4 regions of the Arthrobacter pasteuri genome follow, and region 1 is predicted to be linked to each of the others. Evidence: riboswitches for the same ligand, from Rfam matches in the RefSeq annotation. Region 1 holds a riboswitch; each other region holds the start of a gene.

What was found. A riboswitch is a leader RNA that binds a small molecule or an ion and turns the genes downstream of it on or off. The one in region 1 is predicted to bind cyclic di-AMP.
Region 2: it holds a riboswitch for cyclic di-AMP, as region 1 does, so the genes downstream of both, ACX80H_RS02795 (NlpC/P60 family protein) here and ACX80H_RS07785 (M23 family metallopeptidase) in region 1, are expected to answer to the same signal.
Region 3: it holds a riboswitch for cyclic di-AMP, as region 1 does, so the genes downstream of both, ACX80H_RS13025 (NlpC/P60 family protein) here and ACX80H_RS07785 (M23 family metallopeptidase) in region 1, are expected to answer to the same signal.
Region 4: it holds a riboswitch for cyclic di-AMP, as region 1 does, so the genes downstream of both, ACX80H_RS13880 (LysM peptidoglycan-binding domain-containing protein) here and ACX80H_RS07785 (M23 family metallopeptidase) in region 1, are expected to answer to the same signal.

Annotation. Positions count from the first base shown of each region.
Region 1 covers NZ_JBTNDO010000001.1:1,656,502-1,660,255, forward strand. The annotation lists gene ACX80H_RS07780 (diacylglycerol/lipid kinase family protein) at 1-850, shown strand, start outside; gene ACX80H_RS07785 (M23 family metallopeptidase) at 893-1,651, opposite strand; cyclic di-AMP (ydaO/yuaA leader) riboswitch at 1,655-1,853, opposite strand; gene ACX80H_RS07790 (siderophore-interacting protein) at 2,015-3,058, opposite strand; gene ACX80H_RS07795 (ABC transporter ATP-binding protein) at 3,055-3,754, opposite strand, start outside.
Region 2 covers NZ_JBTNDO010000001.1:581,728-585,481, forward strand. The annotation lists gene ACX80H_RS02785 (alpha/beta fold hydrolase) at 1-355, shown strand, start outside; gene ACX80H_RS02790 (NAD-dependent epimerase/dehydratase family protein) at 352-1,320, shown strand; gene ACX80H_RS02795 (NlpC/P60 family protein) at 1,428-2,324, opposite strand; cyclic di-AMP (ydaO/yuaA leader) riboswitch at 2,327-2,505, opposite strand; gene mutM (bifunctional DNA-formamidopyrimidine glycosylase/DNA-(apurinic or apyrimidinic site) lyase) at 2,647-3,621, opposite strand; gene rnc (ribonuclease III) at 3,622-3,754, opposite strand, start outside.
Region 3 covers NZ_JBTNDO010000002.1:416,087-419,840, forward strand. The annotation lists gene ACX80H_RS13010 (DUF6457 domain-containing protein) at 1-49, opposite strand, end outside; gene mobA (molybdenum cofactor guanylyltransferase) at 67-672, opposite strand; gene ACX80H_RS13020 (HNH endonuclease) at 669-1,166, opposite strand; gene ACX80H_RS13025 (NlpC/P60 family protein) at 1,386-2,291, opposite strand; cyclic di-AMP (ydaO/yuaA leader) riboswitch at 2,297-2,474, opposite strand; gene ACX80H_RS13030 (iron-dependent transcriptional repressor DtxR) at 2,586-3,284, opposite strand; gene serC (phosphoserine transaminase) at 3,538-3,754, shown strand, end outside.
Region 4 covers NZ_JBTNDO010000003.1:146,332-150,085, reverse strand. The annotation lists gene ACX80H_RS13895 (O-acetylhomoserine aminocarboxypropyltransferase/cysteine synthase family protein) at 1-847, opposite strand, end outside; gene sfnG (dimethylsulfone monooxygenase SfnG) at 847-2,007, opposite strand; SAM riboswitch class I at 2,013-2,116, opposite strand; gene ACX80H_RS13885 (hypothetical protein) at 2,216-2,446, shown strand; cyclic di-AMP (ydaO/yuaA leader) riboswitch at 2,582-2,763, shown strand; gene ACX80H_RS13880 (LysM peptidoglycan-binding domain-containing protein) at 2,767-3,726, shown strand.

The DNA.
Region 1 (3,754 bases):
CTGGGAGGAGCCCCTGGTCATCGAGACCACCGAGGACGACCCCGGGCACGGCCAGGCGCGGGAGGCCCTCGACGCCGGAGTGGACCTCGTGATCGCGGCGGGCGGGGACGGCACGGTGCGCTGCGTGGCCGAGGAGCTCGCGGGGACCGGCACCATGATGGCCCTCGTCCCGCTGGGTACCGGCAACCTGCTCGCCCGCAACCTCGATATCGCCGTCGACGATCCCGATGCCGCCGTCGAGGCCGCCTTCCGCGGGACCGAGCGCACCATCGACGTCGTGCACGTGACGGTGGACCGCGCGCAGGACGCGCACGTGTTCCTGGTCATGGCGGGCATCGGGTACGACGCCGCCATCATGTCGGACACGCGCGACGACCTGAAGGACAAGGTCGGCTGGCTGGCCTACGTCGACGCCGGGATCCGCAACCTCCCGGGCAGGCCGGCGCGCACCACCATCTCGGTGGACGGCGGCAGGTCCTTCGAGCGCCGCCTGCGCAGCGTGATGGGCGGCAACTGCGGCAAGATCATGGGCGGCCTCGAGATCTTCCCGGGTGCGAAGATCGACGACGGCCTGATGGACCTCATGACCCTGGCGCCCCGGGGGAAGCTCGGCTGGCTGGCCGTCGCCGGGAAGCTCTTCACCCGCGGCAAGGGCAAGGACCCGTCACTGGAGTACTTCCAGTGCCGCACCGCCGAGGTCACCCTGCACGAACCGCTGGAGGTGCAGCTCGACGGCGATCCTCTCGGCAAGGCCACGCACATGGCCTTCGAGGTGAAGCCGAATTCGCTGCGCCTGCGGATGCCGCTGGGGTACAAGGACCCCGCCGTCGTCAGCGAGCCGCTGCCCTAGCAGTCCACCTGGCGGTTCACCGGCGGGCCAGGACCGGCCGGGCTACAGCCAGGGCTTCGGGTCGACCTTCTTGTCGTCGATCATCACCTCGAAGTGGAGGTGGCAGCCGGTGGAGTTCCCCGTGCTGCCGACGGCCCCGAGGACGTCCCCGCGCTTCACCTTGGTGCCGGCCGGCACGTCGATGGCGCTCAGGTGGTTGTACGTGGTGTCCAGCCCTCCGCCGTGGTCGACCACGATGCGCTGGCCCCCGCCGTAGGCATGCCAGCCGGAGTCGACGACGGTGCCGGCATCCGCGGCCTTGACCGGCGTCCCGCAGGCGCCGGCATAGTCCAGGCCCTCGTGGAGCTCATCGGCAGCCCCACTCAGCGGGTTGACGCGGTAGCCGAAGGCGGAGGCCTCGACCGGGTTGTCCACCGGGGACTCGAAGGCCTTGCGGTCCCTGAGTGCAGGAGTGAGTGACGCGGAGAGGGCCCGGGCACTCGCGATACCCGGCGCGACGCCCTCCACGACCCTGCCGGCTCCCTCGAGGGTGAAGGTCACGGGCGCCTCGGCGGCAGCCGTGACGGCCTGGGCGCCTGCTGCAGGGGCGGCCGTCGTCGCCGAGGGCGCGACGGCACCGAGCAGCAGTCCCGCCGAGGCGAGGACGATGCCGGCCGTGGCGGCGTTTCCGCGCAGTCGTGCGAGCGGCGTCGTACCGTCGGCCCTTTCGTGCCGGAGGTCGCGGCGCGTCGGCTGCGAGGCCCTCTGCGGGGCGTGATCGTCGGACGCGCGACGGTGTTCGGGCATGGCGGTATGGATCAAGTGCTTACCTCTCTGGAACGCCGGCGAAGTTAGCTGTCGGATTCGAGCAAGAGTTGACTCGGCCCCTCTGCGCGACCCTCTACCGCGGGAATGCCGCGGGAATGGCCGAAGTAGCATGGAAGGGCTTCACCCCGAGGCGGCTCAGGCCGCCGGAACGTGGGTCCTCCACCCCTGTCACAGTGTGTTCAGGCGGTCCGCTGACAGGGTTAGGCGTACGGACCTGGATGTGTAATCCAGCTTTGACTACTTAAAACAGTAGGTCAGAGCACGCGAAGTTACAATTTCGTTATCGCTTCTGGGGATAAATGTGATAGAGGTCGCCCGGCACCTAAGGGGTGCGGGAAGCGGTTCGGAACGGCTGCGTCAGGCCAGTTCCGCGCGCCCCTTGCGCCAGTAGCCCATGAAGGCGACCTGCTTCCGGTCCACGCCCACGTCCCGCACCAGGTAGCGCCGGAGCCCGCGCACGACGGCAGCCTCCCCGGCGATCCATGCGTAGAAGGGCTGGGTGCCGGAAAGTCGTCCGGGGTTGACCGTCGACTGCACGACGGCCGCATCGAGCAGCTGCGGGGTCTCCCAGAGGATGGTCCTGTCGATGTCCACGTCCTCGGGTTCGTCTCCGCCCCCGACATCGGCCGGAGCCGAGAGCGACACCCAGCCCGGCACGCGCACCGCGTCCCGGACGGCTGCCTCCAGCAGCTCGCCGTGCGGCTTCCCTGCCCGCGTCAGCCAGGTGATGGTCACCGCCGACCGTGTCTCGATCGGCTGGATGTCCTCCACGTCCGGCACCTCCAGGAACGCGGAGCCGCTGATGTCCTTGGGAAGTGCCTCCAGGATGGCGCTGATGGCCGGCACGGCGGTCTCATCACCGGCGAGCAGGACGTGCTGGGCGAGGCCGGGGCTCCATTCGATCCCGCCGTAGGCGCCCGCGGTCCTGCACTGCGCCGCCGATGCGTTGGGACCGATCATGCAGACCCGGTCGCCGGGCCGGGCCGCCGCTGCCCATTCCGCCGCCGGGCCGCCGCGGCCGTCGTCGTCGAGGTGCAGGACGAAGTCGACGTCGATCTCCGTCCGCGGGCCCCGGCGGCGCGCGGTGCGCACGGTGTAGGTGCGCATGAACCCGCGCTCCTCCGCCTCCATGCCGAGCCACAGCTGGTACCAGTTCCCGCGCTCCATCAGACCTGGAAGGTCGGGGCACTCCCGGCCGGCCGACGGGATGACGATCTTGATCCGGAGGTCGAGGCTGTCCCCGGCCACCCCGAACGCCTCGAGGCACGCACCGCCGAAGGTGATACGTCGGAAGGTGGGACTGAGGTCCTGCACGGCCGTGACCACGACGTCAAACGCCAGCACCATCGGTTCGGTGTCGGCGGCGGTCCGCCGGGCGCTGCGCTGGGTCACTTCGGTCATGATGCTGCCTCCACGTGGGCGGGAACGGTGTCCTGGGGATTGGGTCGGTAGCCCCGGGCCTGCTCGCCGGCGGGGGACGTCCGGGCGCGGACGGGGGACGGGCCGTGGTACCTGCCAATGGGAACCACCATGGGTGTGCCGGACACGGGATCCTCGACGACCCGGCACTCCAGGTCGAACACGCCTGACACCGTCTCCTGGGTGACGACGGCGGCCGGCGGCCCCTCGGCCACGATCCGGCCGTCCCGCATGGCGATCAGGTGGTCGGCGTAGCGCGCGGCCAGGTTGAGATCGTGCAGCACCATGACGACGGTGGTGCCAGAGCGCCGGTTGAGGTCGGTGATGAGGTCGAGGACCTCAATCTGGTGCGTGACGTCGAGGAAGGTGGTGGGCTCGTCGAGCAGCAGGATCCCCGTCTGCTGCGCGAGGGCCATGGCGATCCACACGCGCTGGCGCTGCCCGCCGCTCAGCTCGTCCACGGTGCGGTCGGCGAGGGCGAGCGTGTCGGTGGCCTGGAGGGCGCTCGCCACGGCGTCGTCGTCCTCGGGGGTCCACTGGCGGAACCAGCCCTGGTGGGGGTACCGGCCCCGACCGACGAGGTCCGCGACGCTGATGCCGTCCGGAGCGACCGGCGTCTGCGGGAGAAGTCCGAGGACGCGTGCGACGGCCTTCGTGGACTGCCCCTGGATGTCCGAT
Region 2 (3,754 bases), 1.1 Mb from region 1:
GGGCCATGTCGTGACAGCGGCGGGAGGCGTCCTGACCCCGGTCGGGCTCGAGCAGGCGCTGGAGGAACTCGACGGAGTGCACCTCGCCGCCGTCGTGGGCGTCGGACCCACGGGCACCCAGGCCGTCGTGGCGGTCCTCGAGGCGGAGACGGCAGGACGGCGCCCCCGTCTGGCAGACCCCCGGCTCGCGGCAGCTGCCCGGGTGGCTGCTCGGGAGCTCGGCGTGGACCTCGCGGCCGTTCTCGCCGTGCCCGCACTCCCGGTCGACATCCGCCACAATGCCAAGATCGACCGGACCCGCGTCGCGGCGTGGAGCGGCCGCTTCCTGTCGGGCGGACGGGCAGGATCCCTGTGACCGTCCTCGTGACGGGGGCCAGCGGCATGCTGGGCCGGGCCGTCGCGGAACACCTCCTGGCCGCCGGTTCCGATGTGCGGTGCTTCCAGCGCCGTCCGTCCGGCATCGACGGGGTCGAGGAGCTCCTGGGCTCGATCGGGGACGCCGGGGCGGTCGCGGCTGCGGTACGGGGCTGCGACGCCGTCATCCATCTCGCCGCGAAGGTCTCCTTCACCGGGACGCCGGCCGAGTTCGACTGCACGAACGTGGAGGGGACCCGGCTCCTGCTCGACGCCGCGCAGGAGGCCGGCGCCACCGACGTCGTGTACGTCTCCTCCCCGTCCGTCGCCCACGACGGGACGTCGCTGGTGGGCGCTCCGGCCGGCCCCGCGGACCCGGAGTACGCGCGCGGACACTATGCACGGACCAAGGCGGCGGCGGAGCTGCTCGCCCTCGCACGCTCGACGCCGGAGTTCCGCGTGGCGGCGGTGCGGCCGCACATCGTGTGGGGACCGGGCGACACACAGCTCGTCGAACGCGTCCTCGAGCGGGCCCGGCACGGTCGCCTGCCGCTGCTCGACGGCGGCACCGCACTCATCGACACCACCTACGTGGACAACGCGGCGTCGGCCATCGTCGCCTGCCTCCACCGCATGCAGGCTGCACAGGGGCAGGCGTTCGTGGTCACGAACGGCGAGCCGCGCCCCATCGCGGAGTTGCTGGGCGGCATCTGCCGCTCCGGCGGCGTCCGTCCCCCCGCATGGTCGGTGCCGGGGCCACTGGCCCGGGGCGCGGGTGCGGTCATCGAACGGGCATGGTTAGCACTCGGACGCGCGGAGGAGCCTCCCATGACCCGCTTCCTGGCCGAACAGCTCTCCACGGCGCACTGGTTCGACCAGCGGCACACGCGGGCGGTGCTGGACTGGCAGCCGTCCGTCAGCATCGAGGAGGGCCTCGAGCGGCTCGCGGCGCACTACCGCGGCTGACCCCGGCACCAGGAACCGACCGACGGAACAGACAGGGAAGGGCGGGATGCTGTGCATCCCGCCCTTCCTTCGTATCGTCCTGGTACCGGCGCAGGGCCGGTGCAGGGTTATCGCGTGTAGTAGCCGTCCACCGACATGGCGTTGACCGAGTGCACGAGCGTTCCCTGCGAGGGGTTGAGCGCGCTGATCATCTCGCCGTTGCCGAGGTAGATACCGACGTGGCTGCCGCCGTTCTGGCTCACCAGGTCGCCCGGCTGGGGGTTGCTGGTGGGCGTCAGGGCCGCGAACTGCGACCAGGTGGTGCGCGGCAGGCTGACGCCGTTCTGTGCGTAGACCCACTGCACGAAGCCGGAGCAGTCCCAGGCGCCGAAGGAGGTGCCGCCGTAGACGTATGCCGAGCCGAGGCCCTGCATCGCGGTCGCGGTGATGCCGCTGGTCGCTACCGGCGTGAAGGCTGCGGCCTGCGTGCTGAGGCCCGTCGAGTTGCCTGCCGGAGCAGCTGCGGGAGCAGCGACCGGAGCGGCTACGGGAGCAGCGACCGGAGCGGCTACGGGAGCAGCGACCGGTGCGGCTGCGGGGGCCGCGAGGATGGCTGCGGACTGGACGGAGTACTGCTGGGGTGCAGCGGAACCGCCGAGGGAGATCGACTGGCCGGGGTAGATGACCGAGCTGTACCCGAGGCCGTTGGCCGTGAAGACGGCCTGGAGGCTCACGCCGTGGGCTGCTGCGATGCTGCCGAGGGTGTCCCCGGCCTGGACGGTGTAGGTACCTGCCGCAGCGGTGGTCGCCGCTGCCGGCTGGGTGCTGGTGGACTGGACGCTGATCTCGCCGGCGGCGCTTGCCGGAAGCGCTGCACCGAGCATGATGCCGGATGCGGCAACGACGACGGCGGCGGGCTTGCCGGCCACCGAAGCAGAGGCGCTGACCGCGCGGGATGCGGTGACGAGGGGGTTGGTGCGCGTGGGGACTGCCCGGTGGCGCGCGGAAGTGTTCTTCTTGGACATGCTGTTGCCTTTCCCAATGCCTACGAAGTTAGCTGTCGGGTTCGGATGGGACATCCGGACGCGTTTCCCGTAGACCACCGCCCCCGGTGCTGGTCTACGCGCGTCTTAACCCCAAGGACTCTCAGGTGAGTCCGCTATTGGTTCCCCCGCCCCTGTCGAACGTGTTGAGCGAACGGTCCATCCTCATCGACAGGGTTAGGCAGTGCGAGGATGGGCGCCCGTCCGTGGTGGACCGGGCGCGGGCTTAACCGTACGCGGTCGGACGCGTCTTGTCACGTTTGGGTCACGAACCCCGCACGACGACGGGGTTCCGGGGCCTCGGCTAGGATCGCGCGTTGCGCGGTCTTGGCTGGCAGACGGGGCAGAGGAAGGACGACCGGTTCATGAAGGCCTCCCGTCGCAGGAGGGTCGTCCGGCCCTCCGACAGGCACCGGCGGCAGGGCTGCCCGGCACGCCCGTAGGCTTCCAGATCGCGCGCGAAGTAGCCGGACGCTCCGTTGACGTTGACGTACAGCGAGTCGAAACTGGTGCCGCCGGCCTCTAGGGCCCGCCGCATCACGGTCGTGACCGCCTCGACGACGCGGAGGGTGTCCGGCCGGCGGAGGGTGTCGGTGGGACGCGCGTAGTGCATCCTCGCCGCCCACAGGGCCTCGTCGGCGTAGATGTTCCCGATGCCCGAGATGAGGCCCTGGTCGAGGAGTGCGCGCTTGAGGCTTGTCCTCCGCTCCCGGAGCCGGCGGTGAAAGGACTCCGTGGAGAACGCGGGGTCGAGGGGATCGCGGGCGATGTGCGCGGCCTGCCGGGGTATGAACGGGAGGCTTCCGCCCCCGAGCCCGCCCGGCCGGCCATCGGTCGTCCGCTCGAGGTCCGTCACGAACATACCGCCGAAGATCCGTTGGTCCACGAAGCGCAGGTCTGCCGGAAGCGGAGTGCCGTCCGCATCGGTTGCGGCGGACAGTCTCAGCCGCACCTTCAGGTGCTTCTCCAGCGGCGCGTCGGGCTCCTCGATGAGCAGCTGCCCACTCATCCCGAGGTGGGCCATGAGGGCGGTGGAAGGAGCACTGGAGGGAGCGCTGGAGGGGCCGTCCGGATCCTCGAGGATCATCCAGAGGAACTTCCCGCGGCGGACGACGTCCGTCACGCGGGCGCCCGTGACGTTGCCGCGGAAATCCTCGACCCCGTGGACATGCCGTCGAAGCGATCGCGCGTCGAGGACGTCGACGTCCTCGACGGTCCGCCCGGTCACCCAGCGCGCCAGGCCCCGGCGTACCACCTCGACCTCGGGGAGTTCAGGCACTCAGGCCCTGTCCGCGGCGGACCCGCCGACCGCGTCGGGCCTGACGTCCGCAGGAACCCCGGATGCGTCCGCAAGGAGTCGCCAGGACTCGGCCGCCGCAGCCTGCTCCGCTTCCTTCTTGGAGTGCCCGCAG
Region 3 (3,754 bases), on a different contig from region 1:
CGAGCAGTTGCTCGGTCCAGTCGTGCAGCAGCTTGTTCCGATCGTCCATGGGCCCTCCGGGCGTTACTAGGGGACGTCGATTCCCAGCGCTCGGGCATCGTTCCAGGTGTCGACGTCGTGCGTTGTGCCCGGCGCAACCGGGACTGGTCTTGTCTTCACACTAGCAAGGAGGCTGCGCATGGACAGGTTGTCGGCAGGTCCGTGCGCGAGGACGGCGTCGATGGCGGCCGCGAGGTCGGCGCTCCGGTACAGCGCGGCCAGCGGCTGTTCACGCCCGTCGTCGACCGCGACCAGGGACTCCGGTGCTCCCGCGGCAGCCTCCCGGAGCAGCACCTCGAGAAGGACGGCGATGCGGGGCATGTCGCAGGCGACGACGGCGCACCACGGCGCCCTTCGTCCTGGTCCCGCCCGGAATCCGGCGACGACCGCCGCTGCCGGTCCCGCGAAAGCGGGTTCCTCCCGCACGAACACTGCCGCAGGGGGAAGCCGTCCGGCGTCGTCGGGCTCCGGCCCCACGACCGTCAGGCGCCCGGCGCAGGCGAGGGCTGCGCAGGTGCGCTGGAGCAGGGTCGTGCCCTCCAGGACCAGTCCGGCCTTCGGCACGCCGCCGAGCCGGGAGGACCTGCCACCCGCGAGGACCACGGCGTCGAACTCCGGTACGTCGAGGATCACGCAGCGGTCTCGCTGAGGAACTCGTTCCATTGCGGCGCCGGCTTCTCGAGCTCGCGGATCTGCCACTGCGGTCCCCGCGGAGGCATCGGCACGATGCGCAGCTTCCAGCCGAGGCTGCCGAGGGTCTTGTCCCCCTTGGCGTTGTTGCACTTCAGGCAGCAGGCCACGAGGTTCTCCCAGGTGTCCCCTCCGCCCCTGGAGCGCGGCAGGACATGGTCGATGGTCGAGGCGGTCTTGCCGCAATAGGCGCACAGGTGGTTGTCGCGACGCAGCACCCCCCGCCGCGTGGCTGTCAGGTCGTGGCGGTACGGGATCTTCACGTAGCGGTTGAGGAGGATCACCGAGGGTCTCCCGAGGATCTCGGTGGGGCCGACGACCGGTTCGCCGTCCTCGGCGACGACGCTCGCCTTCCCCGTGAGCACAAGCACCAGCGCCCGGCGGAATGTGATGACCGCAAGTGGTTCATACCCAGCATTCAGAACAAGAGTGCGCATGCGTTGGCCTCATTGCTGACCTGTTCCCCGCAACCGGTTGCCATCCCGGGTACGGGAGAAGAGCTTCGGATTGACACTGCAAGGGTAAGCCGGAGACCCGCCTGCGGCGAACCCCGGCCGGGCGGGCTTGACGTACCGCACCCGGGCTCCTCCTGCGACCGCTTAAACGCAGGAAACCGGCACAGCGTGCCGGTTCCCTGATCCTGGTGCGTGCGGTGATCAGCCGCCGACGCGGATGTACACGCCACCCGAGCCGAGCTCGGCCGGTGCGATCACCGTGGTGTTGCCGTTGAATCCACCGTGGACGGCCTGGCCGCCACCGATGTAGACAGCGATGTGGGCTGCGCCCATGCCGCCGTCGGCGTAGTAGATGAGGTCGCCCGGGATGGCCTCGCCGGCGCTCACGGTGCGGCCCAGGGAGAGGTAGCCTGCCGGCCAGCCGTGGAAGTTGATGCCGGCAGCGGCGAGGGAGTTGCTGGCCAGGCGCGTGCAGTCCTGCATGACGCCGAGCTGGCCCTTGGCAGCGGCGGCGATCGTCGCGGCGACACCAGAGGAGACCGCAGGGGCGGGAGCAGGTGCGGGTGCGGGAGCAGGTGCGGGTGCGGGAGCAGGTGCAGGGGCGGGGGCAGGTGCAGGGGCAGCTGCGGGAGCCGGCGCGGGAGCAGCGACGGCCTGGACGGCAGCGGCAGCCTGGACGGCGGGAGCCGGAGCTGCGGGAGCCTTCACGACGGGAGCGGGAGCGGCGGGAGCCTCAGCAGCAGGAGCCTCGACGACGGGAGCCGGAGCGACGGGGGCTTCGACGACCGGGGCCTTCTTGGCGACGACCGGCTTGGCGTGGACCTTCACCGCGGTCCTGTTGAAGGACACGACGGTCTTGGACGACGCGACGACGGCCTGGCGGGCCGAGGGAAGGGTGATGCTGGAGGATGCGACGTCGCGCTGCGGCTGGAGATCGGCGGCGTTGGCTGCAACTCCGCTGGTCAGCACGAGGCCGGAAGCCGCGGCGATGACGGCGGCCTGGCGGCCGACCGATCCTGCGTTCGACGCTACTGCGGCGGAAAGAGCGGTCAGCGGGTTGGCGTTCTGGGGCGCGCGGTGGCGGCCCAGCAAAGAGCTGGTGGACACGTTGGATTACCTCTCCCAACGCCTGCGAGGTGAGCTGTCGGATTCGGATGGGAGTCACCCGGCCGCTGCGGTAACAGCGACTTCACCCCAAGGATTTCTCGAAAGAAACCCGAAACTTGGTTCCCCCGCCTCTGCCATGCGATGGTGCGGACGGACCTCGAGCAATGGCAGAGCTAGGCGATTTGCAGGAGGGTGCCGGATCTAGAGCGAATTTGGCACGAAATGAACCGTACAACACGAATGCCGGTTATGTCACATTCTGGTCACAGAATGGTGTGTTATTGGTGACGGCGGTTACGCCGCGATGGATACGAACACGTGGGACGCCACCTCGGGAGGTAGTTCCAGCGCTCCCTCGACGCCGGGCACGCGCACGGAGACGTACCCTCCGACGGACTCGAGGTTCAGCTGCGCGCCCGGGCGCAGTCCGCCCTCGTCGAGCTGCGTGAGGAGTTCCGGATCCACCTGGATCGGCTCGGCCAGCCGCACGAGCGTGACCTGCTTCTCGGGCGAGTACGTGCCCATCGCGGAGAGCAGCGTGACGACGCCGTCGGTGAACAGCTCGGACTGGACGCCGCCGATGGCCTCGAGCCCCGGGATCGGGTTGCCGTAGGGAGATTCGGAGGGCTTTCCGAGGAGTTCGTAGAGCCGGCGCTCCACGCGCTCGCTCATGACGTGCTCCCAGCGGCAGGCCTCGTCGTGGACGTAGGCCCAGTCGAGTCCGATGACGTCGCTCAGGAGCCGCTCCGCGAGGCGGTGCTTCCTCATGACCCCGGTGGCCCTGCGGCGCCCCAGTTCGGTCAGTTCGAGGTGCCGGTCGCCGGAGACGACCACGAGTCCGTCGCGTTCCATGCGGCCGATGGTCTGGGAGACGGTCGGACCCGAGTGGCGAAGCCGCTCGGCGATGCGGGCGCGGAGGGCAACGATGTTCTCTTCCTCGAGCTCAAGGATGGTCCGCAGGTACATCTCGGTGGTGTCGATGAGGTCCGTCATGCGGTTCAGCTCCTTGGTGCGGTGAGGTCGCGCGGCTGGAATGCCTCACGCCGGTGGGGGTGCCACGGCCGGCACAGCCAGCTCCGCCCCACGCCTCCCAAGGTTAACCCATGGCGCGACGCGCCCGGCAATCAGCCAGGAGCCGCCGCCGGCCGGCGCAGGGGTGTCCCGCTCCGGCGTTCACAAATGGAGGGCCGACCGCCGCTGGGGCAGAATGAGGGCGATACCCGCCACCGACACAGCTGGAGCGACCATGAGCGACCTGCCCCGCATCCCCGAACACCTGCTGCCCGCGGACGGGCGTTTCGGCGCAGGTCCGTCGAAGGTGCGAAGCGGGCAGATCGACGCACTGGTGGCCGCCGGGCCGTCGCTGCTGGGGACCTCCCACCGCCAGGCTCCCGTCCGCAACCTGGTGGGGCGGGTGCGTGAGGGGCTCAGCACCTTCTTCGGCGCCCCCGAGGGGTACGAGG
Region 4 (3,754 bases), on a different contig from region 1:
GCTGGAAGGCCGACATCGGCGACAGCGAGGGCCCGATATCGCGGAGCTGTTCGGTGCGCAGCTTGGTCAGGAACCCGTACTCGCCGAAGTTCCCCCACCACTGGATGTTCCCGTAGGAGGGGACGGGCTCGGTCATCATGGGGAACTTGCCGTTGCCCCAGTCGAAACGGCCGCTCTCCACGATCACGCCGCCGAGGGTGGTGCCGTGCCCGCCGATGAACTTGGTGGCGGAGTGGATCACGATGTCCGCGCCGTGCTCGATGGGTCGTACCAGGTAGGGCGTGCTGAGGGTGGAGTCGACGATGAACGGCACGCCGGCGTCATGCGCCACCTTGGCCAGGCCCGCGAGGTCCGCGATCTCGCCCGAGGGGTTCGCGATGACCTCCGCGTAGACGGCCTTGGTGTTCTCGCGGATCGCCGCCGCGTAGTCCGCCGGATCCGTTCCCGGGACGAAGGTGGTCTCGATGCCGAAACGGCGCAGCGTGACGTCCAGCTGGGTGACCGTCCCGCCGTACAGCTGCGAGGCGGCGACGATGTGGTCGCCTGCCTGGCAGAGCGCCGCGAAGGTGATGAACTCCGCACTCATGCCCGACGCCGTCGCCACCGCGCCGATGCCGCCCTCGAGGGACGCGATGCGCTCCTCGAACGCCGCGACGGTGGGGTTGCCGATGCGCGAGTAGATGTTGCCGTACTTCTGCAGGGCGAAGAGGTTGGCGGCGTCGTTCGTGTCCTTGAAGACGAACGACGTCGTCTGGTAGATCGGGACGGCCCGGGCGCCGTGGGTGGCGTCCGGGGTGCCGCCGGCGTGGAGCGCCCGCGTGCGGAAACCGAAGGAACGTTCTGCCATCAGACACCTGCCTTGCTGGGGACGGCGAGCGTACCGTCGGGGTCGAAGTCCACTCCCGCGCTGCGGGCCGCATCCGCCTCGAGTTCCCGCACGATCGGCAGGATGTCGGTGCCGAAGGCGGCCACTTCCTCCTGGAAGTGCAGGTAGCAGGTGAGGAAGAGGTTCACGCCGATTTTCTTGTACTCCACGATGCGCTCGGCGATCTGCTCGGGCGTTCCGATGAGTTGAGTCTTGAAGCCGTCGTTGTACTGCACGAGGTCCTCGAAGGTGGAGTCGGCCCACATGCCCTTGCCGTCCTTCGTCGAGGGGCCGGCTTCCTGCACGGCGTCGCGGAAGCCCTCCACCGCGGGGCGGTGCGCCTTCTCGACGATCTCGCGCAGGGTGTCGCGCGCCTCCTTCTCGGAGTCGCGTGCGATGACGAACCCGTTGAGGCCGTACCGCGGACGCCGCCCGGCCTGCTCGGCGGACGCCTGGACGCCGGCGATGTTGTCCTTGAATCCCTCGAGGTCCTTGCCGTTGGAGAAGTACCAGTCGGCCACGCGGCCCGCGGTGGCCTGGGCCGCCGTCGAGTTCCCGCCGAAGAAGACCTCGGGGTGGGGGCGCCCCGGAACGTCCACGGGAGCCGGACTCAGGGTGAAGTCGTTGATGTTGTAGTACTTGCCCGCCTGGCTGTAGCCCTCCTCCGTCCAGAGCCCGCGCAGCACACGGATGAACTCCTCGGTGCGGACGTAGCGCTCGTCGTGCTCGAGCCATTCGAGGCCGAAGTTGGTGAACTCGTCCTTCAGCCAGCCGGAGACGATGTTGACGGCGGCGCGGCCGTTCGAGATGTGGTCGGCGGTGATGATGTACTTCGCGAGCACACCGGGGTGCCACATGCCCGGGTGGACGGCGGCGATCACCTTCAGCTTCTCGGTGGCCGCCAGCAGGGCGAGGGAGAACGACGTCGCCTCGTGCTGCTTGTCCGCGCCGTAGGACGCGGCGTAGCGGGTCTGGGAGAGGGCGTACTCGAAGCCGGCGTCCTCGGCGATGCGAGCGAGCTTCTTGTTGTAGTCGAAGTCCCAGCTGGTGCGCTGCTCGATGGTCGAGACCACCAGGCCACCGCTGACGTTGGGGACCCAGTAGGCGAACTTGAGGGGCGTGGAAAGGTCGGCGATGCTCATGGTTTCCTCCATCGGTCTGGCAGTAGCACCCTAATGTCGCCGCGATGGTGCGGGGCCAGGGTTGCTGCGGCGTCAGTGAGCCAGATCTCTCAGCCGCTCGGGATGGTCACGTCGAGTGTGACACCGGGGCGCCGCAGATCCAAACAATATGTCGCCCAGTGGCAGGGATGCATCACCGGGTGTGAGCTCTCCTGCCTAGGGTGGAGGAATGGATAGCTGGAAGTCCGCGGGACGCACGCAGGAACGCAAGCTCTGGAACACGCTCTTCTGCGTCGGTGTCGTGCTGACCGTCACCCTGGGGAGCAGCATCCTGCTGGTCGCGGGCAGTGCCGGGTCGGCGGCCTCCGCCTGGTTCTATGTGCAGCAGTGGGTGCTGCTGGCTCTCAGTGCGGGCGGTACGGTCCTCGCCTTCCGTCGCTGGCGGTCCCTCCGCGCGTAGGGCACGGGCCGTCATGCCGCGCATAGGGTACGGGCCGTTATGCAAATGTGACAAACGCGGGGAGCGCTGGGTATCGTCGTCGCGTGCCTCCGTTCATAGGAGGCCCTCCCGGATGGATTGCCGAGCCCTGCCGCCGAACGGGATACGCACATCACCGAGGCGGGGACGGGGGAACCACAGTTCCACCGGGCGCGCAGGACCACCTGTCAGCGTCCTCGGGGTTAAGTCGTATCGCATCACCAACCGTTGATGCCCACGGCCGGGTGACTCCCATCCGAACCCGACAGCTCACCCCGCAGGCATGGGAGAGGTATACATCCATGTCACGAAAGACTTCCCCGGCGCGCCACCGTGCCGACATCGACGGCAACATCGCGCTGACGGGCCTGTCCCGCGCAGCGAAGGCCCACGCCACCGCCGTCGGCCGTCCGATCGCCATCGTCGCCGTCACCTCGGGCCTCGCGCTCGGCGCGGTGGGCACCGCCCACGCCGGTGAATACTCCGACCAGCGCACGGCCTCGGTTCCCGCTGCTGCCGCTGCGTCGGTCGTACCGACCCCTGCACCGGCTCCGGCACCCGCCGCTTCACCTGCCGTATCGGGCGCCATCCACACCGTCGTCGGCGGCGACACCCTCGGCGCGATCTCGGCCGCCTACGGGGTGGACCTGACTGCGGTCCTCGCAGCCAACGGCCTCTTGCTCACATCGGTGATCTTCCCGGGCGACAGCATCGCCATCCCGACCGGAGGCGGAGCGCAGGCCCCGGCGCAGACCGTGTCTGTTCCCGTCGTGTCCGTTCCCGTGGCCAACGCTGCGGCAGCGGTCACCCAGCAGGCACCCGCTATCGCCCCGGCAGCGCCGGTCCAGCAGGCCGCAGCCGTTGCGCCGGCCTCGGTCGCCGCTGCCCCCGCATCGAGCGTGTACCTCGCCTCGGCGGACATCACCCCGATCGCTTCCTCCAGCGGCGTCGCCGGCACCCTTGTGGCGTCGGCCCAGGCGCAGCTCTCAGCGGGCGCGATCCAGGACTGCACCGTGCTGGTCGAGAAGGCGCTGCGTGCCGCCGGCATCTCCGTGGGCGACCTCGGCCCGTCGCAGTTCTTCCAGTTCGGCTCCACCGTGGCGACCCCGGCCCCCGGCGACATCGTCATCACGGCCGGGCACGTGGCCATCTATGTCGGCGGTGGCCAGGTCATCAGCAGCGGCATGAACGGCTCGAACCTCACCATGCAGCACCCCCTCTCGGACCTCCCGGGGGCATCCTTCGTTCGGGTAGCGGGCTAGTACCGGAACGGACCATACGCGGGAAGCG